DNA from 3 places in the Psychromonas saccharinae genome. Region 3 is predicted to be linked to each of the others. Evidence: predicted binding sites of a transcription regulator. Region 3 holds the regulator's gene; each other region holds the start of a gene.
The links. The regulator FliA, encoded in region 3, starts transcription of late flagellar genes. The targets are predictions, from matches to a motif close to CTAAAGNTNNNNNNNNNNNNGCCGATA.
Positions count from the first base shown of each region.

Region 1 (11,024 bases), 470 kb from region 3:
ATTTCCACTTAACGGGTACGATGCTAGAAGTATATAACTCTCTAATAGAACGGAGGGGATACAAAGTTTTAACATATATCCTAACAAAAACCTTGGTATAAATAATGATGACAAATCAACAATCGAAGAAAACTTCCAGCAGTCAATCGACGCCTGTTATATCCACATTAGGTGAACTTGCTAAGTTGGCAAATTATTCCCTTATGGATACACTCAATTGTGATCCGGATGCGACAGTAAATGGTGCTGACCATGCACCACGACAAGTTTTTTCTGGTCATTATGTGCCTGTCAATCCAACCCCTATTAAAGATCCAGAATATGTTGTGCATAGTCACTCTTTTTTTTCTGAGCTAGGTTTCGACGACAAGATGGCTGAATCCGTTGAGTTTATGCGAGTGTTCTCTGGCGATATATCTCAAGTTCCAGTGCCAATGCGTAAAGTGGGGTGGGCGACTGGGTATGCACTGTCTATTTATGGTGTTGAATTTACGCATCAATGCCTCTTTCAAACAGATAATGGGTATGGAGATGGCCGTGCAATTTCGATACTTGAGGCGGTTATCAATGGTCAACGTTGGGAGATGCAGTTAAAAGGAGGAGGACGCACACCCTATTGTCGAGGTGCCGATGGTCGTGCCGTATTACGTTCGAGTGTTCGCGAGTTTTTGGCTCAAGAGCACATGCATGCGCTTGGTATTGCTTCATCTCGGTCGTTAAGTTTGTACGTTTCAAAAAGCGAAACGGTAAAGCGTGGGTGGTATGCGGAAGGCTCGCGGTCGGAAAATCCTGATATGTATATCTCTGAAGCTGCTGCCATTTCGACACGTGTAGCGCCATCATTTATTCGTGTCGGCCAACTTGAACTGTTCGCTCGCCGTATGCGTGAAGATGACAACTTAAACGCGATAGAAGAACTTGAAAAAATAGTGCTGCACTTGATTGAACGAGAGTACGCTGATGTTATCGATAGCCAACTTAGCATGCCTGAAAAAATTCTGTTATTGGCGAGCGAGTTTCGTGGTCGTCTCGCATCATTGATAGCGAATTGGATCCGCGTTGGTTTCTGTCAGGGAAACTTTAATAGTGATAACTGTGCTGCTGGTGGTTTTACACTCGATTATGGTCCCTTCGGCTTTTGCGATCTGTTTAATCCACAATATCAACCTTGGACTGGAGGCGGCAATCACTTTTCATTTATGAATCAACCTAAGGCAGCACAAAGCAATTTCGATATGTTTTGTTCAGCGTTACGACCTTTACTGGCAGGAGAGCAGGAGCATTTACATGCTCTCGATGAGATTCAAAGTGAATTTCCGAGTATTATAAACACAGAAATGGACGCGATGTGGGCTGCTAAACTGGGTCTTAGCACGTTGAAGGTTGCTTCTCATAGAGCTCTACTTAATGAGTTACAAACACTGATGATACAAACTCATGTCGACTATACTATTTTCTTCCGAGAGCTATCGTCGATACCTAGCGATATTCGCCCACTCAAAAAAAGCTTTTATAACCCAGTCAATACGGCTTTAAATAATAATGTTGCACATGACCCAGACACCAATCAAATAGATACACGTTGGATGGAGTGGTTTGTAAAATGGAAAGCGCTTCTTAATACCGATTGTGATGCAAATGGTATGACGCCCAGAACGATGGAAGCTGTTTCTAAGCAAATGAAGTGTGTTAATCCAAAATACATTTTACGGGAATGGTTAGTCGTGCCAGCTTATCAGCAAGCCGCAGTTGGGAATTATGCGTTAATCCGAGAGTTGCAGGATGTGATGACACAACCCTATGCAGAGCAGTCACAGGATATAGAAGATAAATATTATCGGTTGAAGCCACTGGAGTTCTTTAATATTGGTGGCGTATCTCACCTTAGTTGTTCATCATGATTTAAAGCGGGTATGTGTTTATAACACAAGTCATAACAGTGGTAATGTGATTCGCAATATAAGAGTGAGATATATTGCAGCGCAATACCGTTAAAAAATATGCTGGTTTTTTATTTTAAATAAGGGACTAATGTAACAATCATTTATATTCAAATTATTACCTTAAATATCTATCGATAAGCTTGAAGATAATATTTAAGTTGCTATATTAGCCCTATGAAAATTTCTATATCAGTACGTTACATTATTAATTTTTTTAGGAATTTTGTCCTTAAATTCCCCTCTTAAACGGGCATTTTTTTTGCCCGCCTGTATTTACAGATAACTTTTTAATTATCAGTATTTGTTGTATTCAAACAGACCCATTGATTAAGTTATTATTTTTTATCGCATTATTTCATACTATTTTTAAAAGGATTATTTCATTATGTGGATTGTCTATGCCTTACTGGCGACATTGTTTTTTGGTGTAAGAGGGATATTGTATCAATGGACATCACAAAAAAGATTAGATCGTAATTTATTACTATTTGGCGTCTTTTTTGTCGGTTTTCTGATTAGTCTATCCAGTGTCCTACTGTTCAATCAGCAATGGTATGGATGGGCAGATATTAGTGTTGGACTCGCATTAGGTTTTGGCTCTTTTGCGGCAAATGCATTTTTACATAAAGGTTTCTCTGTTGGTAAAGCTTCTCTGATTAGTATTTTATCCGGGCTGACTCCTTTATTTGTGCTTATTTTTGCTTTTTTATTATGGCAAGAAACCTTGACCACACTTCAACTTATCGGATTTTTTATTATTTTTTCTGGTCTTTATATTATCCGTTATTCTAATGATATATCGATAAGTAATTTACAAGGAGCACAATGGGGACTGTTGGCGGCATTATTCTTTTCGTTTAATGATTTATTAGGGAAACAGTCGACGCTTCTGGCCGCAGATACCTTTGCAACTTTAACCTCAATGTTTGGGTTTGGTAGTTTTCTTTTTGCTATGAGTTGGATAAGCAAGCGTAAAAATATTATTCATGATAACAATGATCATCGACCTAGTTGGTCAGTTATCAAGACCTTTTGTTGTGGGCTATTGATTGGATTAACCAATGTTGCCGGCATGGCTGCAATAATATCTGCCTTTGCAATTGGTAATACAGGCCTAGTCTCTGCTATTTCTGGAATGAATATTTTAATTATTCTGTTGTACTCTCGGATTATTTTAAAAGATTCTTTTACCCGCCAAGAACTTATTGGGTTAGCGACTGCTTTTATAGGCGTTATTGTATTAAGGCTGAGCTTTTAATTTTTTCATTGATAGTCGTAAATAAAAACAAGGCTTACCTTCGTGTGAAATGGCTAGGGTATATATCCTATCTTAGGCTAATGTTTTACTTAAAATATCGGGGTCATGTATTTGCTTAATTTTACTATGAAGTGATGAGTAGAAAAATTGATTATAATTCCGAAGTGAATTGTTTAATAAATGACGTAAAGATGAGTGTGGAAGGGGATAGTGGTTTACATCTAACGCTAGATGCAAACCATGTTGTAATGTTGACTGATCGCGCTATTTTAAGTATTCAGTTTTAGCGACCGATAAGTCTTCGTTAAGGTGATAAACCAAAGGCACACCCGTTGGAATATTTAACTCAAGAATATCTTTTTCAGAAATCCCTTCAAGATACATCGCGAGTGCACGTAGGGTATTACCGTGTGCTGCAATAATAATACTTTCACCTGACATTATTTTAGGTTTTATTTCGCTTTCGAAATAGGGAATAACCCGTGCAATGGTGTCTTTTAAACTTTCAGACAAAGGTAAGTCACTCGGATCGACTTTTTGGTACATTTTTAATTTAGTTGCATTTCTTTCATCATCTGCCGTTAATGCCGGTGGACGAATATCAAAGGAACGACGCCAAATTTTTACTTGATCATCACCGAATTTTTCAGCGACTTCTGCTTTATTCTTGCCTTGAAGATCACCGTAATGACGCTCATTTAATTTCCACGTTTTAATGACGGGTAACCAGCTTTGATCCATTTCTTCTAATGCTAAGTCTAAGGTACGAATCGCTCTTTTTAAGTAAGAGGTGTAACACATATCAAATTCGAAGCCGGCTTCAGCAAGTAATTGACCTGCCTTTTTTGCTTCCGATTTACCTTGTTCAGTGAGACCAACATCGGTCCAACCTGTAAATAAATTCTGTTCGTTCCAAACACTTTGGCCATGACGTAATAACACTAATTTAAAGCCCATTGATACCTCCCAGTATACAGTGAGAATGTACCGTATTTATTTACAAGTACATTATATTGTCAATTGATTGGGTCGTTATATAGCCCAAATTTGTTGAGGATTATTTACTAAAATAGCTAGATAATCAGTGAATAAAATTGATAGCGACATGTTTTAATCGCTCATCAAGCGGGTATTATTTACTTGATGAGCATGACGACGTTATATCAAACCAGACACATTAAAGTCTATTTGGGTTTATTTGCTTGTAGCACGTAACATCCAAGCAGTTTTCTCATGTACTAACATACGGTCAGAGACAACCGAGGCAGTCGATTCATCATCGGCTTCTTGCGCTAATTTCAACACATCACGACAAGTTCGGATCACTTGCTCATGTGCTTTAATTAGGATCTCAACCATTTGTTTACCTTCCGTTATTCCTGCGACTTCTTCAATCGAGCTGAGACTATTAAACTCTTTATATGTACCTGGTGCCGCGACATCTAATGCACGAATTCTTTCTGCAATATCATCAACCGCGACTGCAAGTTCAGTGTAATGTTCTTCAAACATTAAATGTAATTCACGAAATTGTGGGCCTGTGACATTCCAGTGAAAATTATGTGTTTGTAAATATAATGTATAAGAGTCAGCAAGTAATTTTTTTAAACCTTCAGCAATTTGAATTCTATTTGTTTCATTAATTCCGATATCCATAATCATATCCTCTATTTGTTAAGTTAGGCTTGAGACTTTCTAATGAACTTATCAATTAGTAGGTTGTGTCTTTAAGCCGAGATAACCTCTTTGTGAGGTTCAAATTTATGTCATAATCTTGAATAAAAAGAGTGGTAATTAACTGCGTATCTACACTCTTTATTCATTCTCATATTCTATGTAAGTTATTATACATCTAGTAATGCGAATTGATATCATGATTTCAATCGTTTATTCCTATCATGTTAATTGTGCCTTCATATCAGTCTGTTATTGTTATTAAAGGTCTTTTTTATCTGCTTGAATTATCACTATTCTCTAATATAGACAGGTCGAGTCTCGTTACGTTCAGATGCACTAACAGAATTTTATTGTGCACATTGCACCTAGCGTTATCATGGGTATAATTATGGCCATATTTTAACGTAGCAAAGTAAATTTAAATGGCTTATTCTTCAAAATACATCGATACAGTTTGGGTAAATGGTGCATACCAAGCCGATTATCGAGAAAATGCTGAAAGACGACAGTCACCTAACATGAAATATAATAAATTCTATGACCGTCGTATTGCTGGACATCGTCGTCAATCATCAAGAATCGATGTACAAGTATAACGTTTCGTTATTTTTCTTTAGTTGGACATCTTTTCTCAGGAATCTGATAGTTTAGTTAATAATACAGAAGGGCTTTATGGCTTATATACCAAGTAATTATAAGAGTTTAGAAAATGATTATCGCGATAAAGCGTTAAAATTATTTCCTTGGGTGTGTGGTAAATGCGCAAGAGAATTTGTGTATTCAAATCTTCGTGAGTTAACGGTGCATCATATTGATCATGACCACAGTAATAATCCCGCCGATGGCAGTAATTGGGAATTATTATGTATTTATTGTCATGATCATGAGCATGATAAATACACGCAAGCAGACTTATATGGCAGTACCGTTCAGGCGGGTGATGATGAGATTGAAGGGGCTACCTATAATCCCTTTGCTGATTTGATGAGTAAAATGAAAAAATAATGTATTAACGGCATGACTTTTGGCCTAAGTTTTTATGTTAAAAGTCATACCAATCGTAATAATTTCATTTGTTTAAATTTCTTCTCGTTCAATTGAAATAACAACACGTCGGTTTTGCATTCGACCAAGAATATCTCGGTTATCTGCGACATGATGTTTTTCACCATAGGCCGCGACTTGAATTTTATCATCGGTTAACCCTATTTCTTCCAGGTATTTTTTTACCGAGACCGCACGTTCCTCTGATAAGGTTTGGTTATGGCTACGTCCACCATAACTATCCGAATAACCAGCAATTAATACCACGCTTACATTTTCATCGTATTTAATATAATCGCCAATCATTTTTAATCGTTTCTTAGAAAAGTTACTGAGTTGAATACCATTTTTATTATATTTAAGAATACTATAGGAAATATCGTCAAAGTTGTATGGGAGCAATTGCGAGATACAATCGTTAAATTCATCGTAACTTTTTGCAAAATTAATTGAAGATAGACCCACGCTGGTGGTCTGATCATTGTTATACCAGTCTTTGAAATAAAAAGTTGGGTATTGTCCCGCTTCTAATTCATTTAACATTCTCCATGCGCCTTGATGAGCGACATAGCCATCAAATTGTTGGTAAAATTTTACCTTTTCAATTTCTTCGGGCACTTTACCTGGTAACCATGATGGCGGCACCGATTTTAATGTGGCAACACTGGTTTTAGGCATGGACTGTTTACTTTGTAATACGAAGTCTAAATTAATTTGTTTGCTCGCTTTAACTTCAAAGTGTGCTTGTCCATAACGTGGTATCTTATGAGCAAGGGTGCATTGAATCGGGCTTGCATTCGACACGAACCAGAGAGAATTATCCATATTTGCATGGTAGCTTTTACTCATCGCAAAAGTATTGCTGTTGCAAAGTAAGCATGTAATCAAAATTATTTTTTTCATAATTCATCTCGTTAAATTAGTCAGACAACCTTTATATCGGCATGACAAATTATTTCTTTAGTTAAATTTGTGCTGTTTATCCTGCTTTCTGGCATAATCCCTTATTTTAAAATTTGAGTCGCTTATGGAAAATTTATTGGCCGCACGTTTTCGTGGTTACTATCCGGTTATTATTGATATTGAAACATCAGGTTTAAACTCTCAAACCGATGCTATTTTAGAAATTGCGGCTATTTTGCCAACAATGGATGAACAGGGATATTTGTTGAGTGCAGAGACTGTACACTTTCATGTCGCTCCCTTTGAAGGGGCAAATTTAGATCCCAAAGCCTTAGAGTTCACCGGTATTGACCCATTTAATCCATTACGTGGTGCGGTCGATGAAAGAGAAGCGTTAACTGAGATTTTTAAACTAGTGCGTAAACATCAGAAAAATAATCAATGTAACCGATCAATTATAGTGGCACATAACGCTGCCTTTGATCAGGGATTTATTAATCAAGCCGTATTACGTTGTAACCTAAAGCGCGTTCCATTTCATCCTTTTGCAAGTTTCGATACGGCAAGTATGGCGGGCTTAACTCTCGGGCAAACGGTATTAGCAAAAGCGTGTCGACAAGCAAATATTACCTATAATAATGACGAAGCCCATTCTGCACTTTATGATACCCAAGTCACTGCCGAATTGTTTTTCTATATGATTAATAAGTGGAAAGCATTAGGAGGATGGCCTCTCGGAGAGTAATTCCATTTATTATTTTAATTGTGGGGCTTTGGTCTTAAATTTGCCTTTTCGTAGTTGTGAATAATAAGTATCTGCAATTTTTTGCAACTCATCTTCATTGTTAATCAGTTTCTTGGATCCTCGATGGCCTTTTTGCAAAATAAGGTCGTAGTTAATCGGCAAGGGATCGTCGTGATTAATTTTATTGGCCATTAACGCCCAGATATAAGCTTGTTCGAAATCTTTATTACGATAATAAATAGTCATCATAAATGTAAACGTCGTTAATGGAATTTCATCTAAAGACTTAGTGAGTTGCAGTGCTTTATAGAATGTATCTAATGCATATTGTGGGTATTCACCGGAGTAGGCACTGGCTAATTTTAACAACATCTTAATGTCTTTATTATTCTTTTTCATGGCAGCTTTCAAGAAAACATTTTTGGCATGTTTGTCTTGAAAGTGTGTCCATAAATAATAGGCAATATGCGGATCCGTGGAATTTTGTATGCCTTCAAGTTTTTCACTTAATAATTTTTGAATGGTTAAATAATTCTCAACACTTTTTTGTTTTTGGGTTTGTTTTTGAGAATATTCCATTAACAAAGTTAATTCTAGGCAAACATCGTAGTCGTCTAATTCATCCAATAGTTTAAGCGTATTCTCTTCACTCGGGGCGACTTTGTCATAATATCTTGCGCGAATAAGGCTACTGCGTTTATAACGGCAATCTATGCCCTTGTGGATATCCGCACACAGTTCTGGGTTGGATTCACAAATATTAGCGACAGTATCTTGGCTACCGCTTGAATCACAAGCAGTAAGGCTGAGCAATAAGCCGGAAAGAAAGGTATATTTAACTAGATTATTATTTATCGGGTAAATCATGTTTTATAGAATGCTCAATTATCATTTTTTGAATAAAGGTAGTTCGACTTTAATATAAAATCTAGCCGATAGGAGCATAATAATAAGGATTAAATATGCAACGCTTCATATTAAAGAGGCGTTGCATTCTCGTTATAACTAACAGTAAATGTCAGTTATTTAAGTTTATACACGTAAAATTTTACAGGTATTGGTCGAGCCTTCATTATTATCATCGCCGTGTGTTAACAGGATTAAATCACCTGTTTCTAAATAACCGGCTGTTTTTAACGTTTCCAATGCATTGCCGATAAATTCAGAGCTATCAAGGGTAATGGAACGGAATTTTACCGGTGTCACACCACGGTACAATGCACAGTAACTTAAGGTTTGTGAATTGCTTGAAAGTGCATAAATAGGTAAACCAGAGCTTAAACGAGACATTAATAATGGTGTTGTACCCGATTCAGTTAATGCAACAATCGCTTTAACGCCAACGGTATGATTTGCCGCAAACATTGTTGTCATTGCAAGTGCTTCACCGGGATCATCAAAGCGATAACCCATACGGTTATTCGATACATTAATACTTGGGTGTTTTTCAGCACCGATACATACATCACTCATTGCTTTAACGGTTTCAACGGGATAATCACCTGCAGCCGTTTCACCGGATAGCATCACCGCATCGGTACCATCTAATACAGCATTGGCAACGTCCATAACTTCTGCACGAGTGGGCATTGGCGCGCTAATCATCGACTCCATCATTTGGGTCGCAGTAATAACAACGCGGTTTAAACGACGTGTTGTGCGGATCATGTTTTTTTGCACACCCACAAGGCGTGCATCACCAATTTCAACACCTAAATCACCACGAGCAACCATTACAACGTCGGAAGCGAGGATAATATCTTCTAGCGCTTCTTGTGTTTCAACGGCCTCTGCACGTTCAACCTTAGCGACAATTTTTGCATTACAGCCTGCTTCATTCGCAAGTTTACGTGCATAGTGAAGGTCGTCACCACAACGAGGGAAGGATACCGCAAGGTAATCACATCCAATTTGAGCGGCAGTAAGAATGTCTCTTTTATCTTTTTCTGTTAATGCTGGTGCAGATAAACCACCGCCTTGTTTATTAATGCCTTTATTATTTGATAACGGACCACCAATAGTGACAACGGTAATGACTTTATTGCCCGACACTTCTTTAACTTGTAATTGTACTCGACCATCGTCAAGTAATAACACATCACCTTGTTCAACTTCCTGTGGTAATGTTTTGTAATCTAGACCTACTGCTTGTTGCGTACCTTGTCCTTTTTCAATGTCACTATCGAGGATAAACGTATCACCAACAGCCAATATAATTTTCTTATCTTTAAAGGTAGATACTCGAATTTTAGGACCTTGTAAGTCACCCATAATAGCGACTTCTTTACCCAATCTTGTCGCAATCTCGCGTACTTGATCTGCACGTCTAACGTGATCAATGGCTTCCCCATGGGAGAAGTTCATTCGCACCATATTGGCACCAGCAGCAATAATTTTCTCTAAATTATTATCTCTATCAGTTGCTGGACCTAATGTAGTTACGATTTTAGTACGTCGTGTCATTCTATACTCCTGTATATGTAGATAAATATATTGATCAAACCGTCCGTGTTAGTCGGCTTTCAATATTCAAGCAAACTCAAGACAAATCCATTCTACTTCAAGTAGTCAGATCATCAAGTTGATATGAATCATAGTTGGTGGTGATTGATATTTATGCAAAAGCAGAGTGAATGTCGATTGATATTCAAGATGTAATAAGAAGTAAGTTAAAAAGCGAACAGATCCTAAGCCGAGCGTTAAAGGCTTAAGGAATTTATTAATCGTTTTTTAATACCTAAGATGTTTGTTTCACTGGGCTAAGTTAATCATATTATCAACGGAGAAATGAAAGGGCATAATGAAAAAGGAAGATAGAAGGGGATATTAAGACAAAAAAGCGGATCAATAATAGACATTATTAATCCGCATTGTGTTTTAAGCTGTGTAGATGAAGCTCAGTCAATCACTATTGAACAAACTTATCAAAGCGAGAATAACGCAGTCCCTCTTTAACATGTTTCAAATTATCGCGAAACTTAGGCCCGCGACGTAAAGTAAACCCCGTTGCCAACACATCAATCAATACCAATTGTGCAATACGCGAAGCCATTGGCATATAAATATCCGTATCTTCTGGAACACTAGTTGAAAGGACTAAATTACTTTGCTCTGCAAGCGGCGAGTCTGCAGCCGTTAATGCAATTATAAACGCATCATTTTCTCTGCCTAATTTTGCTACTTCAACCAAAGCTTTTGTACGTCCAGTGTGCGAAATAAGCACAATGACATCGCCTTCTGAACTGTTAATACAATTCATCTCCTGCATCACAATATCATCAAAGCAAGTGACCGGAATATTGAAGCGGAAAAATTTATTTAAAGCATCGTGCGCAATCGATGAAGATGCGCCTAAACCAAAGAATGAAATTTTATTTGCGGCGGTTAATACATCCACTGCGCGATTAATTAACGAAGTATCCAAAGAATTTTTTGCTACATTTAAACACGCCAT
Region 1 covers NZ_CP195153.1:1,736,685-1,747,708, forward strand. Annotated here, with positions in the region: gene ACR30L_RS07675 (protein adenylyltransferase SelO) at 108-1,901, shown strand; gene ACR30L_RS07680 (EamA family transporter) at 2,329-3,201, shown strand; gene gpmA (2,3-diphosphoglycerate-dependent phosphoglycerate mutase) at 3,466-4,158, opposite strand; gene ACR30L_RS07690 (Dps family protein) at 4,396-4,863, opposite strand; gene ACR30L_RS07695 (hypothetical protein) at 5,301-5,474, shown strand; gene ACR30L_RS07700 (YajD family HNH nuclease) at 5,551-5,883, shown strand; gene ACR30L_RS07705 (flagellar protein MotY) at 5,956-6,825, opposite strand; gene rnt (ribonuclease T) at 6,950-7,570, shown strand; gene ACR30L_RS07715 (DUF2989 domain-containing protein) at 7,580-8,437, opposite strand; gene pyk (pyruvate kinase) at 8,603-10,033, opposite strand; gene ACR30L_RS07725 (MurR/RpiR family transcriptional regulator) at 10,479-11,024, opposite strand, start outside.
Region 1: a site for FliA is predicted at 6,860-6,886, ahead of ACR30L_RS07705 (flagellar protein MotY). Genes of this name have one in related genera too.

Region 2 (11,024 bases), 150 kb from region 3:
ACCAAGTCAATGCTCTATTTTTATTATCAGAAAGTGTTAATAATTTATAGCCAAGATCATCCATTCTCACGAGCAAAGCCACAAAACCATAAACGCCAATCGTCGCCAATAAAGCAACAAAAGACACAACCATAATTTGTAAAGCAAGGGGCTGCCCTAACACCGTACTTAAACCGACAACAATTATCTCAATTGATAAAATAAAATCAGTTAAAATTGCTGATTTCACTTTCTTCTTTTCATAAATAAGCAACTCGGCTTCAGAAAGTGATTTTTGAATCGTTGCGGCATGCTTATGAGGAAAGAAATACTCATATATTTTTTCAGCACCTTCAAAGCCTAAGTATAATCCTCCTAATAATAATATCGGGATAATAAGCCATGGTGCAAAGGCACTTAACAAAAATGCTATCGGTAAGATAATTAATTTATTACGAAATGAACCTTTCGTAATAGCCCACAAAATAGGTAATTCTCTTTTAGCTGAAAAACCAGACGCCTGCTCTGCGCCGACTGCCAAATCATCACCAAGCAAACCTGCCGTTTTTTTAGTTGCAATCTTACTCATCATTGCAGCATCATCAAGTAGTGCCGCTATATCATCAAAAACAGCAAAAAATCCCGTTGCCATAAATAATCCTTATCATTAAATGTTAAATATGGCGGTGATTATATAACCAAATTGCCCTAGGGTCTTATATGGACTCCCACCGTATGTCAAAAAAAATTATAAACGAAGGTTAGATGCTAGCTTATATACGGGCTCAATTTGAGGAGCTACCTCTGGCCGCTGATGTTTTCGCACCTTCATGACTTTTCTGTTGAGCAGTTTTATTAAACTTCAGACCCTAACAGTCTATTGAAGGTTGGTCTTACCTGTTTTTAATCGCTCTTTTTGACTATTTATTAAGCCACCAATAATTGTGGCTTGTAATCTTGATCATTTTTTAATAATGCAAAAGCTGTGCGCATTGTTTTATTTGCTAAAGCAATCGCTGCTATTTTTTTTCCTCTACGGGCAATTAAGTTTTTTAACCAAATATCTTTTTGAGTCCGACTTTCTCTTTTTTCTAGTTGAGAGACAACAGCTAATGCACCTTTATACAAAGCACTACGCAGCTTTTTATTGCCTGTCATTTTAGAGATTGAGCCTATTTTTTCTTTACCGCCACTACTATGCTGTACGGGTGTTAAACCAAAACAAGCTGAGGCTTCACGACCGTTCTTAAAGTGAGTCACATTGCCTAACGCTATTTTTATCAATATCGCACAAACTGGACCTACACCTTCGAGTGCTTGTAGTCGCTTGCAAGTCTTATCCTGGCTAATTAATACCTTTTGTTTTTGTTCAATCAATTTTATTTCTTCAATGGTATTTAAAAAGCGTTGCCAAACAATATTCAGTGAAAAACGAAATGCAGGTGTTAAATCATTGTTTGCATCTTCAAAAATATCCGGAATATTTTTCATCAGTTGCGCATCTGTCTGAGCAATACTATGACCAAGCTCAAGTAATAAAGCGCGGATTTGATTACTCAAACTAATCCTCTGTTTAACCAATAGGTCTCGTATGCATTCAATACCTTGCAAGCATTGTTCTTCAGCTGATATTAAGCGGCTAGGTTTAATATGAGGTTGGCGAGCTGCAACTGAAATAGCTAATGCATCATTCGCATCGGTTTTCTGTCCTTGAAGAAACGCTTTTACTTTCCGAGCATTAATCGCTTTAACATGATGGCCCGCTTGTTTTGCGTAACGAGCCCAATAATGGGTACCGCTGCAAGACTCCATTGCAACAAGAGATTGTTTTTCTCGAATCAACAATTCTTTTAATTTTTTTCGAGTGAATATTTTGTTGAAAATAACATTACCGTGCTTATCTGTTTTACAAACCTGGAATAAATTTTTTGCTAAATCAATAGCAAGAATATTACAATTACTCATGTATGGACTCCTTGGTAAAAGTTTGGTTACTTATTACGCTACTCCCGAGGGAGATGGGAGTCCATACATCTGTTTATCTTTCGTAGCCTAACCTGTAATGCCTAAAAATAACTCAATCAAGGCGCGAAAAGTGAGGTTTAGTCATTCTAAATAAGCTTTGAGCAACACAGAGTGAGTGATTTTTAGGCACTACCCGAAGGGCTGGGGCTCTTTTTTACGCTGACTGCGTTGTCAAATGTTAACTATAGATGGCTATTACTTAAATTTTCCGCGTTGCCAGAATAAAAAATAGCCTCCAGCAGGAACGGCGACGAAAGATAAACAGCCCCTAGATATATTATCCTATTTTTTAAATACTTATCCGTCACTATTTAATAGAGGAAATGCTCTAATACGACAATCGATTAACAACAATGTTATAAGATTAAAATTACCGAAACATAAAGTGTTCCCGACACATTTCCCCTTCAACCAATATGATATCAAAGGCATAGCGAGTTATGCACACAAAATGTTATTCAGTGAAATTAAAGAGTGTAATACCAATTGTATTAAATATGTGATCTAAATTTTGCGCTGTAAAAATGATTTAGTTTGAGGCAAAAGTTGATGTAAATCTGTTATTCCGCACCTGAATTTTTATTACTATTGGCTATGAAATGGCTATGAAATCGTGATCTGGCTAGCGAAACATCCAGATATTTCAAAAAATTGTTGACCGGGATCCTCAATTTTGATCTATTACTTTCTTTTCAAAGAGATAAATCATGACTTACCCATACACGAAATCACTTGAACACCATGGATTAGTTGCTGGATTTTGTAAGGAAATCAAGCTTGCCAATATCATCGATCAAGCACTTGGCACAAGTGAACAGCGGAAAATAAGTTTCGGTAACTTATTCATTGCTATGATAATCAATGGGTTGGGATTTACCGGCAGAACACTGCATATGTATCGCGAGTATTTTTCTGATAAACCATTAGACCGTCTGATTGCCCCTGAAGTAAAAGCTGAATACATCAATGATGATGCGTTAGGTCGTTGCCTTGATGCACTATACGAACATGGTGTTTCATCACTATACCAAGATATAGGTGAAGCTGTTATTAAACACTTAGGGCTACCATGCAACTCTGTTCATCTCGACTCAACAAGCTTTCACTACGATGGTATGGAAAAGTTATCCGATGATGAAGATGATCTTAACCCTATTCAAATTACCAAAGGCTATTCACGTGATCATCGTCCTGAACTTAATCAGGTCGTACTCAACCTGATTTGTGAGAACCAATCCGGGATCCCAGTTTATATGAAGCCAGCCAGTGGCAACATTAATGATATGGAAGGATTCAAGGAGATAGTCAAATCCCATATAAAAAGTCTAAAAGCCGCGCAGTCCTGCCGTTATTTAGTGGCAGATGCAGCCTTATATGTGCAAGATACCATTACTGAGTTGGATGAACTAAATCAGTTATTTATCACGCGTGTCCCACATAAATTGAGGGAAGCTAAAGTCCTTATTAATCAGGCTTCTGAACTTGATTTTAAAAATATGGGGAATGGTTACTCAGGAGCTTGGCACCAATCGACTTACAGCGATATAAAGCAGAGGTGGCTATTGATCCGCAGTGAACAAGCGAGAAAGCGTGAAACACATAGTTTAACAAAACGCATGCTGAAGAAAGCAGATGCGGAGCGTAAGACCTTTAAAAAACTCTCACAACAAAGGTTTGCCTGTCAACATGATGCAGAGCAAGCCGTTGAGTTGTGGAGAAAGAAACAAGTTTACTGTGATGTTATTGATGAAACCGTTGAGATCCCTATCTATGGCAAGAAAGGACAACCTAAAAAAGGGCAAGCTCCCGAGCGAGTTGAATACAAAATAACAGGGAATTTATTTACTCCTCTTGATAGAAGGGATAATGCACTTAAACAATTAGGTTTCTTTATTATTGCAACAAATGATCTTGATGAAAGCCTGACAATGGATAAGGTGCTTAAAACTTATAAAGAGCAGCAATCAGTTGAAAAAGGGTTCCGTTTTTTAAAAAGTCCGGATTTCTTAACAAGCTCAATTTTCATCAAAAAGCCAGAGCGAATAGAAGCGCTGTTAATGGTAATGACTTCCTGTTTGATGGTATACGCTTCCTTAGAGCATCTGATCCGCAAAAAGCTAAAGGAAAAAGACCTTTACTTCCCGGATCAAAAGAAAAAGCCTTCCCAGAATCCAACCGCTCGCTGGGTATTTCAATGCTTCCAAGGAGTTACGATAATCTACCTGGAAAGCCAGTCGCCTATGGTAGTAAATTGGCAAGAACGGCAACAAGTTATTGTTGATTGCCTGGGGGATAGATACAGGCAAATTTATTCTTAAAACCGGTGCGGAATATCAGGTAAATGGTTGTTCCCTTAACGAAACTTTCAACAAAGAAATAAACTATTTTAACTAACAAAATAGATCAGCTAATTATTACGATTGGTACAAATTACATGTAAGTCACAGTGATGGGTTTATTGTCTAGATCTAATGCTTGGTATTCATGCATTAAATCAATATCAATACCAGGGGCGGATTCATTAACTGCAACGTGAGATGTCGGTTCTTGTTGTAAGCTTTCCACTAAACGGTGCTGCGACAGAAAAGATAAGTTATCTTTAATATCACTATCAATTACCTCATTATCATTACGCGATAAGATAGCTTCATTATTTAATAAATATTGAAGACGAATAGAACTTAATTTATTCGCAGCTAAATGTTGGTTCATGGTGGTTGCCTGCTCAACAGAAATCCCCTTGTTAACCAAAGGTTGTGCTACAGATAATGAGAATTCATCGCGTAAACTTGATTTAGTCTGTTCAGGTGTTATTTGATTAGCAGCAGGTAGCGTAAATTGGGAGAAATCACGGGCATCATCGGACAACATACTAAGCAATAAATTAAATTTTTCGCGGGTGCCATTATGCACAGCAGTATTTAACTGTTGCCCTAACTGCCACTCATTAATGACTAAATTTAAGTTTTCTTGCTCTATTTTCATACAATTTATCTGATTAATCCCATATATATAGAGTTATCGGCAACAAACTGATTTTATTTAACGTTTTTTTCTTTTTTCTACTTCACAAGTGCAATAAATCTGATATTATTGCGCCTCGAAATTATGGAGGGGTTCCCGAGTGGCCAAAGGGAGCAGATTGTAAATCTGCCGCGTAAGCTTCGGTGGTTCGAATCCACCTCCCTCCACCATTTCGTATTCTTCTCTTATTTAACCTATACTCCCCTTATCCAAACGCAATATAATTCTGACTTTGGTATTTTCATCACCTTTAACTTCATTTACACTTTAGATTCAATTATAAATCGAGTTTCTAAATGGCAGCATTCAGCTATAAAAATAAAAGTATTTTGATCGTTGATGACCAAAGAGCATTTCATGTCATGCTCAAAACTATGCTCAGCAATCAGGGCGCAGAGAAAATCACCTGTATTGATAATGCAGATACTGCTATTCGCCTTGTACAGCATAAGAAATTTGATATTTACCTAATTGACTACAACCTCGGTTCAGGTCGAAATGGTTCGCAATTAATTAATTATTTAAAAGAAAATAAACTGGCTCCTAAAAACGCTATTTTCTTTATCCTGACGGGGGATAACAATAAAGAAATGGTATTGACCGCCATTGAAAAATCCCCCGATGATTACCTAATCAAACCCTTTTCTCAAAAACAATTATTTAATCGACTCAGCAACGCCGCTCATAAAAAAGAGATGATAGCCGATATCTTTGATGCTCTAGAAAAAAAAGATACCCCTAAAGCGATTGCTCTGTGTAAAGATAAAATAAAAAATCATCCTAAATACAGAGGTATCTGTGAAAATGTGTTGGTCGATATTTTAATCGACAATAACCAATACCATGCAGCGGAAAACCTATTACAAAAACAGATAGAAAAACGCCTATTAATGCGATCGGGGATCAATCTCGGTAAACTTTTTTACCTACAAGCAAAATACCCCGATGCAATTACACTGTTAAAAAAAGTGATTCACCGTTCACCATTACAAATGGATGCTTACCAATGGCTAGCTCGCTCCTACCGGAAAAGTGGTAACTACGATGACGCGCTTTATATACTCAGCAAAGCAGCCCGTATAAGCCATCATAGTATTCAACGCCATCAAGAATTAGCATTACTTGCAACGGAGATGAATGAGCATCAAATCATGATTTCAAGTTACGCAGCGATATTAAACTTAAGTCGCCGTTCTTTTTATCCCGATCCCTGTCATCTTGCTAATTACGTGCGCAGTATTATTGATTATGCAAAGGAAGAAACCGATCTGACTGAGCGAAAAGTTATTTTAAAGAAAGTAAACTCAACGCTCTATCAAAGTCGTTTTGAAGAAGGGAAAATTTTAGATTTTGACTTTAATGGCTTCGATGAACTCTGTCAGGCCAATGTACTCTTTACACTGGAGCAAAAGGGAAAAGCAAAAAGAAAAATATTAAATACGCTGGGGAAAAAAGAAGGGCCTATTAATGAATTTGATAATACGTTTCTTTGTGAAAGTACATTTTCCCTATTAGATATTGGTGAATTTGAATATGCGACGCCCTATTTACATGAGCTAAAACAACGAGACATAAGCGACCCTATCACCCTGGCAACCATTGAAAAACAAACGGGTCAACATTTAGCAGATAGGATAAATAACTTCAAATCCTATAATAGCGCAGGGATTGAAGCTTTTGCTCGTCATCAATATGAAGAATCACTTACCCATTTTAATCGCGCATTACATTTAGAACCACTCAACTCAGGCGTTTTGTTAAACCGTCTTCAGGCCTATGTTGAGATGTTAAAAATGAATATTAAAAACAAAAAGACAGAAATAATCGAAAAATGTAATCGTAGTTTTGACCAACTCAATAATACCAATTTACCCGAGCAACATCTTATTCGATACGAAAATTTGAAAAAAGAGTTCGCTCAGGCAAAATAACCGCAACGCAAATATAATATACCCGTTACCAATCAAGATGCGTTTATCAGTCACTAGCTAGGATACCAAGGCAAGGCGTAACATGATGACCTTTCGAGCGATTAACTGCGTTAATCCTCTATCGGTAGATGTAAAAACAAGACTTTACATCTTTAATGGCTAGTCCTTATCGAATGTTATAACGCAGTATTGCCATGGTTTATAAGAAACGAGCTAGTGACCCGCAGGGCAAGACGAGAGGCAAACATCTTCGTTGTTATAAAGTCTCGATTTAACCCGTTAGATCTTCACCTTTATGCCTAAAATCTGCTCACCTCTCGTCTTGCTGATTTCTGCATCTTGAATGGTAACGGGTATATATTGCATCACTCGGATTGAAATTAGCAGTTATCCTTTTAATTCAGCAAGCTTTAGCTTAACGCGTTTTTCAGATACCGGATAAGCCGTCCCTAATTGCTGAGCAAACAACGACACGCGTAGCTCTTCAATCATCCAATAAATCTCAGCCAATTCTGCATTATCTTTCTCATCGGCCATCATGGTTTGACAGAGCGCGCTATACCGTTCTTCAAGTTCATTTAACGCGATGGTATGCAAACGATCCTGATTAGGATTGATCGGCAACTTTTCAAGACGTTTTTGTAAAGCCATTAAATAACGTTTCAAATCAGGTAACCGCTGTTCTCCCACCTGACAGGCAAATCCAGGGAATATCAAACGCTGTAATTGTGATTTAATATCACCTTGAGCAACCAGCATCGTTAAATCAATCTTCCCCTTAAGCTTCTTATTTATCGCATGGGCGAGGGTTAAAATTTCCTCAACCAATTGCGTGATAACCAGTGTACGATCGGCTAATTCGGCACGCACTTTTTCTTTTTGTCTTTCAAATTCATCGGCAACTTGCGGTGAAGCTTGACCAGCTAAAATAGCATCAACTGCACAGGCAATACAGTCATCAATTAAATCTTGTATTTTACCAAACGGATTGAAATACAAACCTAATTTAGCTTTATTCGGTAAACTTTGTTGAAGATATTTTATTGGCGATGGCACATTTAATAGCACTAAACGACGCAAGCCTACTTGATTCACCTGCGCTGCTTTTTCTTCACTATCGAATAACTCAATGGCGACACTTTTATTTTTATCAACTAATGCAGGGAACGCTTTGACTTCATAGCCACCATGATCCTTTGTAAAAGAGGTCGGTAATTTACCGAAACTCCACGCCTGCAAATCCGTTTTCTCAATACCTTTTTTGGATACTTTAGATAATGTCTGTTTTACCTGACCTTGTAATGTCTGTTGAAGCACAACTAGGTCATCGCCCTGAGCAATACTTTTACCTTTTTCATCAACGACATTAAACTTCATTTTTAAATGTGTCGGTAAAGCGTTCACATCCCATGCATTTTCAGGTAAACGCACACCAGTCATACGCAATAACTGCTTTTCGAAAGCTTCTAATAACGAGGTTTGCAGAGGTGCCATCGCAGCAAGTGCAGCCTGTGCATAATTAGGAGCAGGGACAAAATTACGACGCACGGCTTTTGGCAGGGTTTTAATCAAAGCAATCAATAACTCTTCACGTAATGCGGGGATTTGCCAATCAAATCCATCATTGGTTAATTGATTCAATAACGCCAGCGGCACCTTAACGGTTACACCATCTTGAGTGGTCCCCGGTTCAAAGGCATAACTCAATGACAACTTAAAGGGCCCCTGCTGCCAAAAATCAGGATAAGCCTTTACGGTCACTTTATCCGCGTCGTGTGCCATCACTTCTTCACGCTTGAAATTCAATAACTCAGGTTGTTGTTTTTTCTCGCGGTTCCACCAGCTATCAAATTGTCTTGCACTCGCAACGTCCTGTGGAATATGTTGATCATAAAATTGAAATAATTCTTCATCATCAACCAAGATATCGCGACGACGTGATTTATGCTCAAGCTCTTCAATATCTTCAAGTAAAGCTTGGTTATCTTTAAAGAACCGATGACGGGTAATAAACTCCCCTTCCACCAAAGCATGACGAATAAATAACTCTCGGCATAATGTTGGATCAATTTTGGTGTAAGTCACTTTACGTTTAACCACAATCGGTAAACCGTACAAGATCTGATTTTCAAAAGCGCCAACAACGCCTGTTTTTTTCTGCCAATGCGGTTCACTGTAATTACGTTTAATCAGATGTTGCGCTTGCTGTTCAACCCATTCAGGTTTAATCCGCGCGGCAATCCGGCCAAATAGTTTTGAAGTTTCAACTAACTCTGCCACCATGGTCCATTTAGGCTGTTTTTTAAATAAGCCTGAACCAGGAAACATGTAGAATTTACTATTACGTGCACCGAGGTATTCTGCGTCTTTATCTTTAAAACCAATATGCGAGAGTAAACCCGCTAATAACGCTTGATGAATAGCGTCAAAATCAGAGACCTGCTCGTTCACCTTAATATTTAACTCGTCGGTAACCTGTTTAATTTGCGCATAAATATCCTGCCATTCACGAATGCGCATGTAAGCCAAAAATTCTTTCTGGCACATTTTTCTAAACTGATTACTCGACAATTCATTACGCTGCTCTTTGATATAATTCCAAAGATTCACAAACGCCATATAATCGGAATCTTTATCAAAGAAACGACGATGCTTTTCATCGGAAGCCTGTTGTTTATCCAATGGACGCTCACGCGGGTCCTGAATACTTAACGCCGCACTAATCACCATAACCTCATGCACACAACCAAATTGTTGCGCGGCTAAAATCATGCGTCCTAAACGCGGATCAACCGGTAATTTAGCCAACTGCCGACCCAATCCAGTCAATTTTTTACGCGGATCTTTAACCTCAAGGTTAACGGCTCCAAGTTCTTCTAATAACGATAAACCATCTTTAATATTTCTATCTTCCGGCGGTTGTACAAAGGGAAATTGATTTAATTCACCTAAACCAAGGGATAACATTTGTAAAATAACCGAAGAAAGATTAGTACGTAGAATTTCAGGATCAGTAAACTCAGGACGAGAAATAAAATCATCTTCACCGTATAAACGAATACATACGCCTTCACTGACACGTCCACAACGTCCTTTACGCTGGTTTGCACTGGCCTTAGAAATAGGTTCGATCGGCAAACGTTGTACTTTAGTGCGATAGCTATAACGACTAATACGCACCGTACCGGTATCAATAACATATTTGATCCCTGGAATAGTCAGTGAAGTTTCAGCCACATTGGTTGCCAAAACAATACGCTGACCACGGTGCGATTGAAATATACGATTCTGCTCTGCCACGCTCAAACGCGCAAACAACGGAAGCACCTCGGTATCACGTAGCTTCCGTTTAATCAGCGCTTCAGCAGTATCACGAATTTCACGTTCGCCGCTCATAAAAATCAAAATATCGCCGCGCCCCATACGCTGCAGTTCATCTACTGCATGGAAGATACCTTCTATTTGATCGCCACCAGCAAATTCTTCCAATGGTCGATACAAGGTTTCAACGGGGAAAGTACGGCCCGATACTTCAATAATTGGGGCATCTTTACCATGGCTTCCGAAGTGCTTAGCAAAACGTTCAGGGTCGATGGTTGCCGAGGTAATAATCACTTTTAAATCAGGACGACGTGGCAATAAACGTTTTAAATAACCAAGTAGAAAATCAATATTCAAACTACGTTCATGGGCTTCATCAATAATAATTGTGTCATATTCGCTTAAAAAACGATCATTTTGAATCTCAGCTAATAAAATACCATCGGTCATCAATTTGATATAAGACTGGTCGCTCACCTTGTCGGTAAAGCGAACACGATAACCAACGGTTTCACCGAGTGTAGAGTCTAATTCTTCGGCAATTCGATTTGCCACGGTACGCGCAGCCAAACGTCTTGGTTGGGTATGACCAATAATACCGCTGACACCACGCCCGAGTTCTAAACAAATTTTAGGGATTTGAGTGGTTTTCCCCGATCCCGTTTCCCCGGCAATAATCACCACTTGATTATCGCGAATCGCTTCTAAAATCACGTCTTTCTTTTGACTCACGGGCAGGCTTTC
Region 2 covers NZ_CP195153.1:1,415,753-1,426,776, reverse strand. Annotated here, with positions in the region: gene ACR30L_RS06380 (DUF808 domain-containing protein) at 1-631, opposite strand, end outside; gene ACR30L_RS06375 (IS110 family transposase) at 907-1,944, opposite strand; gene ACR30L_RS06370 (IS1634 family transposase) at 2,712-4,322, shown strand; gene ACR30L_RS06365 (VC2046/SO_2500 family protein) at 4,435-4,989, opposite strand; tRNA gene ACR30L_RS06360 (tRNA-Tyr) at 5,115-5,198, shown strand; gene ACR30L_RS06355 (response regulator) at 5,325-6,959, shown strand; gene hrpA (ATP-dependent RNA helicase HrpA) at 7,347-11,024, opposite strand, start outside.
Region 2: a site for FliA is predicted at 5,024-5,050, ahead of ACR30L_RS06365 (VC2046/SO_2500 family protein). Genes of this name have one in related genera too.

Region 3 (11,024 bases):
GTTTGATTGATCAAGAGCAAGCCCGTACACGTCGAGAAGAAGTCACTATGGAAGCTGACTTCTATGGTTCTATGGATGGTGCCAGTAAATTTGTAAAGGGTGATGCAATTGCCGGCATAATGATTCTGTTCATTAACATTATTGGCGGCTTTATCATCGGTATGATGCAATACGATCTTTCCTTAGCTGAAGCGGCCAAAATTTATACTCTATTAACGATTGGTGATGGTTTGGTCGCGCAAATACCTTCATTACTATTATCGATCGCAGCAGCAATTACCGTAACGCGAGAAAATACAGAAGCGGATATGGGCGGACGAATGCTGGGTCAAATGTTTGACAACCCTAAAGCATTGATGATCACATCTGTATTACTTTTGATTATGGGCATTGTACCTGGCATGCCTCATATCGCTTTTTTGACACTCGGGGGGATTTCTGCCGGTGGTGCATATTGGCAATTAAGTCGTCAACAGGCTAAATCATCTACTGAATTACAAGCGCAAGAAGCCGAGGCAACGGCTGAGCCATCAGAGGCAAAAGAATTAGGCTGGGATGATGTTCGTAGTGTCGATACTATTGGCCTTGAGGTTGGGTACCGATTAATTCCTTTAGTAGATAAAAGCCAAGGCGGTGAATTATTAGATCGTATTAAAGGTGTGCGTAAGAAACTTTCTCAAGAAATGGGCTTTTTAGTGCCAGCGGTACATATTCGGGATAATTTAGATCTACCACCAAATCATTACAGTATCTCATTAATGGGAGTGGGGTGTGGTCATGCTGATATATATCACGATAAAGAAATGGCGATTAATCCAGGGCAAGTTTTTGGCCCCATTGAAGGGGTGACGGGTATCGACCCCGCATTTGGCTTAGAAGCAGTGTGGATTGATGAGGTGCAGCGTGAGCAAGCACAAGCATTAGGCTATACCGTTGTCGATACGGCGACGGTTGTGGCAACCCATTTAAGTCAAATATTGAGTAATAATGCAGCGCAACTTTTGGGGCACGAAGAAGCACAAAGTTTGCTTGATTTATTAGCCAAGAGACACCCTAAATTAGTTGAGGGGGTAGTACCAGAGATACTTTCATTAAGCTGTGTTGTTAAAGTTTTACAAGGTTTATTAAATGAAAATGTTGCAGTTAGAGATATTCGTACTATTGTTCAAACATTAGTTGATTACGGACCTCGCAGTCAGGACCCCGAAGTATTAACCGCAGCGTGTCGAATTGCATTAAAACGTATGATTGTTCAAGAAATTGTAGGAAATGATCCTGAATTACCTGTTATTACTCTTTCTAGTGAGTTGGAACAGATATTGCATAAATCTATGCAGGCTGGAGGAAATGATGGTGCAGGTATTGAACCTGGATTAGCGGAAAGAATTCAGGCGTCGTTGGTGGAAGCGTCACAACAACAAGAGTTACAAGGACAAGCTTCTGTATTACTCACATCAGGTGTGTTGCGTAGTACCTTAGCAAAATTTGTAAAACATACAATTCCAAGCTTACACGTACTTTCATATCAGGAAATACCTGATGATAAGCAAATTAAAATAATTAGCTCAATAGGGCAGTAATTGGTTGTAATAAATGAAAATTAAACGTTTTTTTGCAAAAGATATGCGTACTGCGATGACCGAGGTTAAGGATGTACTTGGCCCTGACGCTGTGATCATGTCTAATAAAAAAGTGGTAGGCGGCATTGAAATAGTTGCAGCTGTTGATTACCAAGGTGAAAAAGCAGAGTCTCAGAAAAAACAACAAAGTGATGATTTATTTGCTGGGCTAGCCGATGATAACGTCCAGCTTTCTACCGATACTAAACAAAAAACAAAAGCTCCAATTAAAGCACAAAAAAGTAACCGTCCTGGTTTTAAAGAAAGCGGTGAAGATTTTGCTAAATCACTCAATTCATTTTTTGGTAAAGTAAATGCTCAACAAGCAAAACAGAATAATAAACCGAGTGAGTTTAACAAAAACAATAACGAAGACCGTTTCTCTCCTTTAACCAATCAGCAAAATAAGTTAGATGGTGGTTTTAACCAACCAAAGACATTAAGCGAACAACAACATTGGTCACATGAAAATGGGCGACAACAACCGTTAACTAATAATCGCCGCAGCAGTAGCTCGACCAAAAATACGAGCAATAAAGAAATAGCTCAAATTAGTGCAGAAGTTGCCTCGTTACGTAAATTATTAGAGCATCAAGTGTCTGGATTGATGTGGCAAGAAATGGAGCGGAAAGAGCCGGTTAGAGCAATGGTAATCAAATGGTTAAGTTCTGCTGGTTTTTCCGATGATATGGCCGATCAATTAGCCGGTTATATTCCTGAGGATGCATCATCTGCTGAAGTGCAAGAATACATTCAAACCTTATTACAAGATAAAGTTTTTATTGGTAATAATGATATTCTATTACAGGGTGGCGCTATTGCATTACTTGGTCCAACTGGGGTTGGTAAAACGACAACAATTGCAAAACTTGCTGCACAATTTGCAATGAAATATGGTGCAGATCAGGTTGCTTTAATTACTACCGATACTTATCGAATTGGTGCACATGAACAATTAGCCACCTACGGAAAAATTATGGGCTGTAGTGTGCGTGTTGCGAAAGATGCAGATGAGCTATCGGAAATATTGTATCAATTTAGAGAAAAACGTTTAGTACTTATTGATACCGCAGGTATGGGACAGCGTGATGTTCGATTATCAGAACAATTAGATACACTAATGCGCAATAGTCGAGTTAATATTCAAAGTTATTTGGTTATTTCATCGACTTCGCAACGTCGAGTGATTGAAGAGGCGTTAGAGCACTTTAAAAGAATTGCACTTTCAGGTTGCATCTTAACAAAGGTAGATGAAAGTATTGGATTGGGTGAAGTACTTAGTGTCACTATGCAACATGCTTTGCCTATTACTTATGTTACCACCGGACAACGTGTTCCGGAGGATATCGAAATAGCAAATACAGATAATATAATTGGTAGCACGTTGAATATAATGAGTAAATTATTTGAACAACAGCACCAATGGTTTAGTAGCTTTGATAATGAATGAGCTTTAGTTACATTAAATTAATAATTTTAGATAATGAGTAATATGATGATTTCAGATCAAGCAAGTGGCTTAAGAAGATATAAAAACAACCGCGTGAAAGTTGTAGCGATCACTGGTGGTAAAGGTGGGGTTGGGAAAACTAATGTCACCCTCAATATGGCTGTTTCGCTTGCTCAATTAGGTAAGAGAGTGCTAGTGCTTGATGCCGATTTAGGGCTAGCTAATGTCGATGTATTATTAGGGCTTCGAGTTACTAAAAATTTATCACATGTGTTAACCGGTGAATGTACTTTGGATGAAGTCATTGTTGAAGGACCTGAAGGCATTATGATTGTTCCTGCAACTTCGGGGACTCAGTCGATGGTTGAATTAACGGACGTTGAACATGCAGGGTTAATTCAGGCGTTTAGCTCCTTACAGACTCCCATTGATATGTTGCTTATTGATACTGCTGCTGGTATCTCAAATATGGTCGTGAGTTTTGCACAGGCCGCGCAAGACGTCTTAATGGTTGTTTGTGATGAACCAACGTCGATTACCGATGCTTACGCATTAATAAAAATTCTCAGTAAGCAAAATGGCGTTTATCGCTTTAAAATCGTGGCGAATATGGTGCGAAGTTTACGAGAAGGGCAGGATTTATTTACTAAGCTGACACGAGTTACAGATCGCTTTTTAGATGCATCTTTAGAGTTAGTTGCGTGTATTCCATTTGATGCCAATGTTCGCCAGGCAGTTAAAAAACAACGGCTTGTTGTTGATGCGTTTCCAAAAACACCGGCTTCATTGGCATTTAAAGCATTAGCGAATAGAGCCTGCGATTGGCCAATACCTCATCAACCGGGTGGCCATTTAGAATTTTTTATTGAAAAATTATTGTTAAACGATACTGATGAGATAAGAGAGTTGCTATAAGTGATAAAAGCGCAAGGTTATTATAATAATACCGCTGATCTGATTGAGCGTCATACTCAGTTAGTGAATAAAATAGCGTATCATTTACTTGCTCGATTACCAGCTAGTGTGTTGGTTGATGATTTAATTCAATCTGGAATGATTGGGTTATTAGAAGCAGCAAGGAATTTTGATAGTAGCAAAGGGGCGAGTTTTGAAACCTTTGCGGGTATTCGTATTCGTGGTGCAATGTTAGATGAAATGCGTCGCGGTGATTGGGTACCTCGTTCTGTTCATAAAAATAGTCGTAGTATTGCTATGGCTATTTCTGAAGTTGAAAAAATGACAGGGCGTGATGCTAAAGAAGCCGAAATAGCGGATCAATTAGGTGTTGGCTTGCTTGAATATCAGCAAATGCTAAGAGATGTAAACTGTGCCAAACTTGTTGCTTATGAAGATCTTAATGGCTCAGAGGATGCAATGAATACTGATTCTGCACCACAGGATTGTATTTTTCATGAAGTGAGTGAGGCGCAGTTTTCAGATAAACTTGTCAGTATGATCAAGCAGCTTCCTGAACGAGAAGCACTTGTTTTATCGTTGTATTATGATGAAGAATTAAACTTAAAAGAGATTGGTTTAGTGCTTGAAGTGAGTGAATCACGTGTGAGTCAAATTCATAGCCAGGCATTACATCGATTAAAAGCAAAGGCTCAGGCTGCTTAATACTCGGCTGTAATTTTTGCTAGTCAGTAAAGATTTGAGATGAATTTTTTGGATAAAAAAGAGATGAGTCATAGTTACGTTAATAAGCTTGTCTTTTTTGTTGTTTGTTTATTTATTTATAACTAAATTTATTGAAAGTAAATAAATTAAAATTTTATTAGGGGATTGTTTTGGATAGAAATATGAAAATTTTGATTGTTGATGATTTTTCAACAATGAGAAGAATTATTAAAAACTTATTACGTGATCTTGGTTTCACTAATACTTTTGAAGCGGATGATGGCAATACTGCATTACCGATGCTTAAAGAAGGTGACTTTGAATTCGTTGTAACTGATTGGAATATGCCAATCATGCAAGGAATAGATCTACTAAAAGAGATCCGTAAAGACCCTGAATTAAAGCATTTACCTGTATTAATGGTAACTGCAGAAGCAAAACGTGATCAAATCATTGAAGCTGCTCAAGCTGGTGTTAATGGATACATTGTTAAGCCTTTTACAGCGGGAACATTAAAAGAGAAATTAGATAAAGTTTTCGAACGTCTAGCTTAACAAGGAGAGATAAATGGCAAATGAATTAGTGCCACTACTATCTCTTTCAGAAGCTAAAGCGTTGGTCACTCATTTAGAAAACAATGAAGTCAATGCTGCAAATGAAATTATAGAAAGTGCTAGCAACATAAAAAATAATGAAGATAACGGTATGTTTTCTCAAGTTGGTGAGTTAACGCGTGAGCTACATGATGCATTGGTAAGTTTTCAAAGTGATACTCGCTTAATTGATATGACCGGGCATGATTTACCGGATGCAAAGGATCGTCTCAATTATGTGATCGAAATGACCGATAATGCTGCTAATAAAACTATGGATGCGGTCGATACATGTTTACCTGTTGCAGATAAATTAATTGCAGATCTTGAATCCGTTATGCCTAATTGGCAAAAATTAATGGGAAGAGATTTACCATTAAATGAATTTAAAGAGCTTTGTCATCAACTCGATAACATGCTGCTAGAGTCAAACAAAAGTGCCTTAACATTAAGGACATCGCTGACTGATATTTTAATGGCACAGGACTTTCAGGATTTAACCGGACAGATGATTCGTCGAGTGATTTCATTGGTTCAAGAAATTGAATCGAAATTGGTGGGAATTTTGACGGTATGTCATGACGGAAATCTAGAAGAAAAAATAAGCGATGATAAAAATAATGTGAAGCAATCAATTGAAGCCGAAGGACCCATTATGCATGCTGAAGAGCGTGATGATGTTGTTAATGGTCAAGATGATGTAGATGATTTGCTTTCAAGTTTAGGGTTTTAGGGGAATGGAAAATGACATTTGAAGTAGATGATGAGATCCTGCAGGACTTTTTAGTTGAAGCTGGAGAAATTTTAGAATTACTATCTGAACAACTAGTTGATTTAGAAAATAACCCTAACGATACAGAGTTACTCAATGCCATTTTCCGTGGTTTCCATACCGTTAAAGGCGGTGCTGGGTTTTTATCACTCACTGAATTGGTTGAAACGTGTCACGGTGCTGAGAATGTGTTTGACTGTTTACGCCAGAATAATCGCAGTGTTAATGCTGGTTTAATGGACACTATTTTAGGGGCTTTAGATGTTATTAATACACAATTTGAAGCGGTTCAATCTGGTGATGAAGTAGAGGCTGCACCACCTGAAGTACTTGAGCAACTACACCGATTAAGTAAGCCTGAGTCAGAAGATGAAGTGCAGCCTGAGCCTATTGTTGAAGAGGTTGTTGTAGAAGAAGAGCCGGCTTCAAGTGGAGACAGCTCAATAGATGAAATGACACAAAATGAATTTGACGCATTATTAGATGAGTTACATTCAGAATCAGGTTCGACAGTCGCAGCTTCCGCTGCAAGTGTTGAAAATGCAGAAATTAGTGAAGATGAATTTGAATCACTACTCGACGAACTTCATGGTGCGAGTGGTCCTTCTAAAATAACGCCCAATGAGAGTGTCGCTAGCAGTGATGAAATGAATGATGATGAATTTGAGTCATTACTTGATGAGTTACATGGTAAGGGGGCGCATACTGGTCAGCCTACTCCGGTGACCGCTGAAAGTAAACCAGCAGCAAGTGGCGATGAAATTACCGATGATGAATTTGAGTCATTACTTGATGAATTACATGGTGTCGGAAAAAGTGTACAGACAATTGTCGATGAGCCCCCTAAAGCTTCTAAACCGGTAATAAAAGAAGTTCAATCAGAGCCAGTGGTTAAAAAACCAGAACCTATTCCTGCGGTTAAAAAAGAAAAACCAGTAACGCCTGCCGCAGCACCACAAACAGCAAAAAAAGCGCCCGTTGCGAAAGCTGAACCTACAGTGCGTGTCGATACTGCTATTCTCGATGAATTGATGAATATGGTTGGTGAGCTAGTGCTAGTGCGTAATCGTTTAGTGAGTTTGGAAACCAATTCTGAAGATGAAGAAATATCGCGTGCGGTTGCAAATCTTGATATTGTGACCGGTGATCTGCAAGGGTCGGTAATGAAGACTCGTATGCAACCGATTAAAAAAGTATTTGGTAAGTTTCCTCGTGTTGTTAGGGACTTAGCGCGGACACTAGGTAAAGATATTCGATTAGATTTAGTTGGTGAAGAAACAGATCTTGATAAAAATTTAGTGGAAGCACTTGCCGATCCATTAGTGCATTTAGTGAGAAATTCGGTTGACCATGGTATAGAAATGCCAAATATTCGTATGCAAAATGGCAAGGAGAAGCAAGGTTGTATATTACTTTCTGCGTCTCAAGAAGGTGATCATATCTTGCTTGTTATCGAAGATGATGGTGCCGGGATGGATGCGCAAAAATTAAAAGGCATTGCGATGAGCAAAGGTATCTTAGATCAAGATGGTGCGGATCGGATGTCAGACAAAGAAGCCTATTCATTAATTTTTGCTCCTGGTTTTTCAACTAAGGTTGAAATTTCTGATATTTCCGGCCGTGGTGTTGGTATGGATGTTGTAAAAACCGGTATCAGTAAGCTAAACGGTACTATTTCAATTGACTCGGAATTAGGCAAAGGGACGCGTTTGGAAATAACGGTTCCATTGACCTTGGCTATACTACCCACTTTAATGATTGTCGTTGAAGAACAAACCTTTGCATTGCCGTTGACTAATGTTAATGAAATTTTCCATTTAGATCTCTCCAAAACCAATTATGTTGATGGGCAGTTAACGATTGTTATCCGTGAACATGCTATTCCATTATTTTATCTTCGTGATTGGTTGGCGAAAGATGCGGCACCTGTTGAAAAGAGAAAAGGGGTGGGGCATATCGTTATTGTACAATTAGGTGTCAAACAGGTCGCTTTTGTCGTTGATGCTTTATTAGGACAAGAAGAAGTGGTTATCAAACCTTTAGACAAGTTATTAACGGGTACGCCTGGTATGGCGGGAGCAACGATTACCAGTGATGGTGGTATTGCATTAATCCTTGATTTGCCAAGTTTACTAAAGCATTACGTGTAAAATAGGATTCAGAATGACCGTTAAAGTATTAGTTGTTGATGATTCGAGTTTTTTTCGCCGCAGGGTCAGCGATATTATTAACCAATCCCCCTCATTAGAAGTAATTGGAACAGCTAATAATGGGGTAGAAGCAATTGAAATGGTTAATAAATTAAGGCCCGATGTTGTGACTATGGATGTTGAAATGCCAGTGATGGATGGTATTACAGCGGTGAAAAAAATAATGGAAACGAATCCATTACCTATTTTAATGTTTTCGTCATTAACTCACCAAGGTGCTAGTGCAACATTAGATGCATTAGAAGCTGGTGCTGCTGATTTTTTACCGAAAAAATTTGAAGATATTGCACGTAACAAAGATGATGCTATCGCGCTCTTGCAACAACGCATTAAAGCGATTGCGAGTCGACGACCTGCTAGAGTGGTAAGAACATCTCCGGTGAGAGATGTTTCTACACCATCACGTTCTCTTAATACACCGCCATTATCCGCGTTACAAAAATTGAAAAGTAGTAATGCGGCTAGAATAAATTCATCGTCAACTAATTCAAGTCGAACAGAGAATACTGAGCCAGCTCAAGCTATCCCACAGAAGCGGTTTGTTGCATCGGGTAAAACATACGATATTCTTGCCATCGGTACATCGACTGGTGGCCCCGTTGCTTTACAAACAGTCTTAACAGCTTTACCTGCTAATTTTAAGATGCCCATTTTGCTTATTCAACATATGCCAGGTACTTTTACCAAAGCATTTGCTGAGCGTCTTAATGGAATATGCAAAATTAACGTAAAAGAGGCGAGTGATGGCGATATGCTACAGCCTGGTTGTGCATATCTTGCGCCTGGTGGAAAACAAATGTTAATTGATGGGCGTTCAGGGAGAAGTAAGATACGTATTCATGAAGGAAACGAGAAATTAAATTATAAGCCAAGTGTTGATATCACTTTCGCTTCTTTATCTAAACAATATGGTAATAAAGTGCTGGCTATTGTTTTAACGGGGATGGGGGCAGATGGCAGAGATGGTGCCCGTATGCTTAAAGAAAAAGGATCCGTTATCTGGGCGCAAGATGAAGCAAGTTGTGTCGTTTATGGGATGCCACAAGCAGTTGCAAAAGCGGGGATAGCAACGGAGTCTCTTCCCTTGGATCAAGTTGCAAAACGTATCAAAGTTGAATTGAGATATGAATAAACTGAGTCTTTTTGGTTTTGTCGTTATTATCTGTTGCTTGCTATTTGCACAGGTTTATCATGGCGCCGCAGTCTCTGGATTATTTGATTTACCCGCATTTTTAATCGTGTTTGGTGGCACATTAGGTGCAGTTATGATCCAATCATCTAACAAGCAATTTCGTCATGCATTAGCTCTTTTAAATGATATTTTTATTACTCCAGTTGTTTCTTTGGATGCTCAGTCTAAAAAAATCCAAGCATGGTCTTTGAAATCTCGACAACAGGGGTTACTGAGTTTAGAAAAAGAAGTTGAAGATGAAGTTGAAGATCCCTTTACGCAAAAAGGTTTAGCAATGCTTGTCGATGGCAGCGATCATCTTGTTCTTCAAGATGTATTACAACAAGATATTGATTTAGAAAGTGAGCACTATGAACGCAGTGCTCAGCTCTATGAGTCCATGGGAGGATACAGCCCAACAATAGGCATAATAGGGGCTGTTTTAGGACTAATTGAAGCAATGAGTTATTTAGATCAACCAGATAAATTAGGGGAAGGTATTGCCGTTGCTTTTATTGCGACGATATATGGTGTTGGTTTTGCTAACTTTATATATTTACCTATCGCTAATAAAATCCGATTATATTATCAATATATTGCTATCTATAAGGAAATGACACTAGTTGGGTTAATTGCGATTGCACATGGTGATAATGGTTTATTGCTCGAGCGTCGTTTAAATTCCTATATTAATCGAGCTTCATTTTAGTGAGAGCAAAAGGCCGTTCCCGGGCTAATCTACATGCGGGAAATGATCTTAATCGTTGGACTATTTCCTTTGCCGATTTTATGACGCTTATGTTTGCTGTGTTTGTTGTACTTTATGCGGTGGCAATAAGTAAAGAAGAAAAATACAAAGAAGTCATACAAAGTATCCAAAATGCTAGTAAGTTAATTAACCCTACAATGCTTAATCCGGAACGGGAACAAATACTGCTCAAGCAGAGCAATAATATTATTGAAGAAAAAGGACCTGCGATTCTTTCTGATAATGGTGATAAACAAGCTAAAGATCAGCTCTCAGATGTCGATAACCTAAAAAAAGGGGCCCAATTAAGTGAATTAAAGCTCGAATTGGAAAATGCACTTTTATCTGATTTGACTAATGCGTCAGTAAAATTAGATTTAGAAGGAGAGTGGCTAACGATTGAAATGGGAGGGGATTTATTATTTGTCGGTGGTAGTCACACCTTATTGAATACTGCTAAGCAGCAATTAGAAAGATTAGCCAAGGTATTAATGCCAGTTAACAATATGTTGAGAATTAGGGGCTATACAGACCCTGAACCAATTTCCAATGAAATATATTTATCAAATTGGGAATTATCAGGGCTGCGGGCTTTTGCTGTATTACATGCATTAAATGCACTGGGAGTTGATGGTCATCGAATGGCAATGGAAGCATATGGTCCATATTATCCAGTATTTGATACACAAAATAAGATAGATAATGTACGAAGTCGACGTGTTGTTATCGCTATTTCAAAATATGCGTTAGTGGAAGCTGAAGTAAGTCATCCTGTTGCGCCTAAATCGGATGCAGATACAAATGATGCAGTGCCTGTTGTAGATGAAATTAAGGCTGATAG
Region 3 covers NZ_CP195153.1:1,262,608-1,273,631, forward strand. Annotated here, with positions in the region: gene flhA (flagellar biosynthesis protein FlhA) at 1-1,580, shown strand, start outside; gene flhF (flagellar biosynthesis protein FlhF) at 1,594-3,069, shown strand; gene ACR30L_RS05615 (MinD/ParA family protein) at 3,115-3,984, shown strand; gene ACR30L_RS05620 (RNA polymerase sigma factor FliA) at 3,985-4,689, shown strand; gene cheY (chemotaxis response regulator CheY) at 4,860-5,243, shown strand; gene ACR30L_RS05630 (protein phosphatase CheZ) at 5,257-6,015, shown strand; gene ACR30L_RS05635 (chemotaxis protein CheA) at 6,027-8,204, shown strand; gene ACR30L_RS05640 (protein-glutamate methylesterase/protein-glutamine glutaminase) at 8,218-9,396, shown strand; gene ACR30L_RS05645 (flagellar motor protein) at 9,389-10,144, shown strand; gene ACR30L_RS05650 (flagellar motor protein MotB) at 10,144-11,024, shown strand, end outside.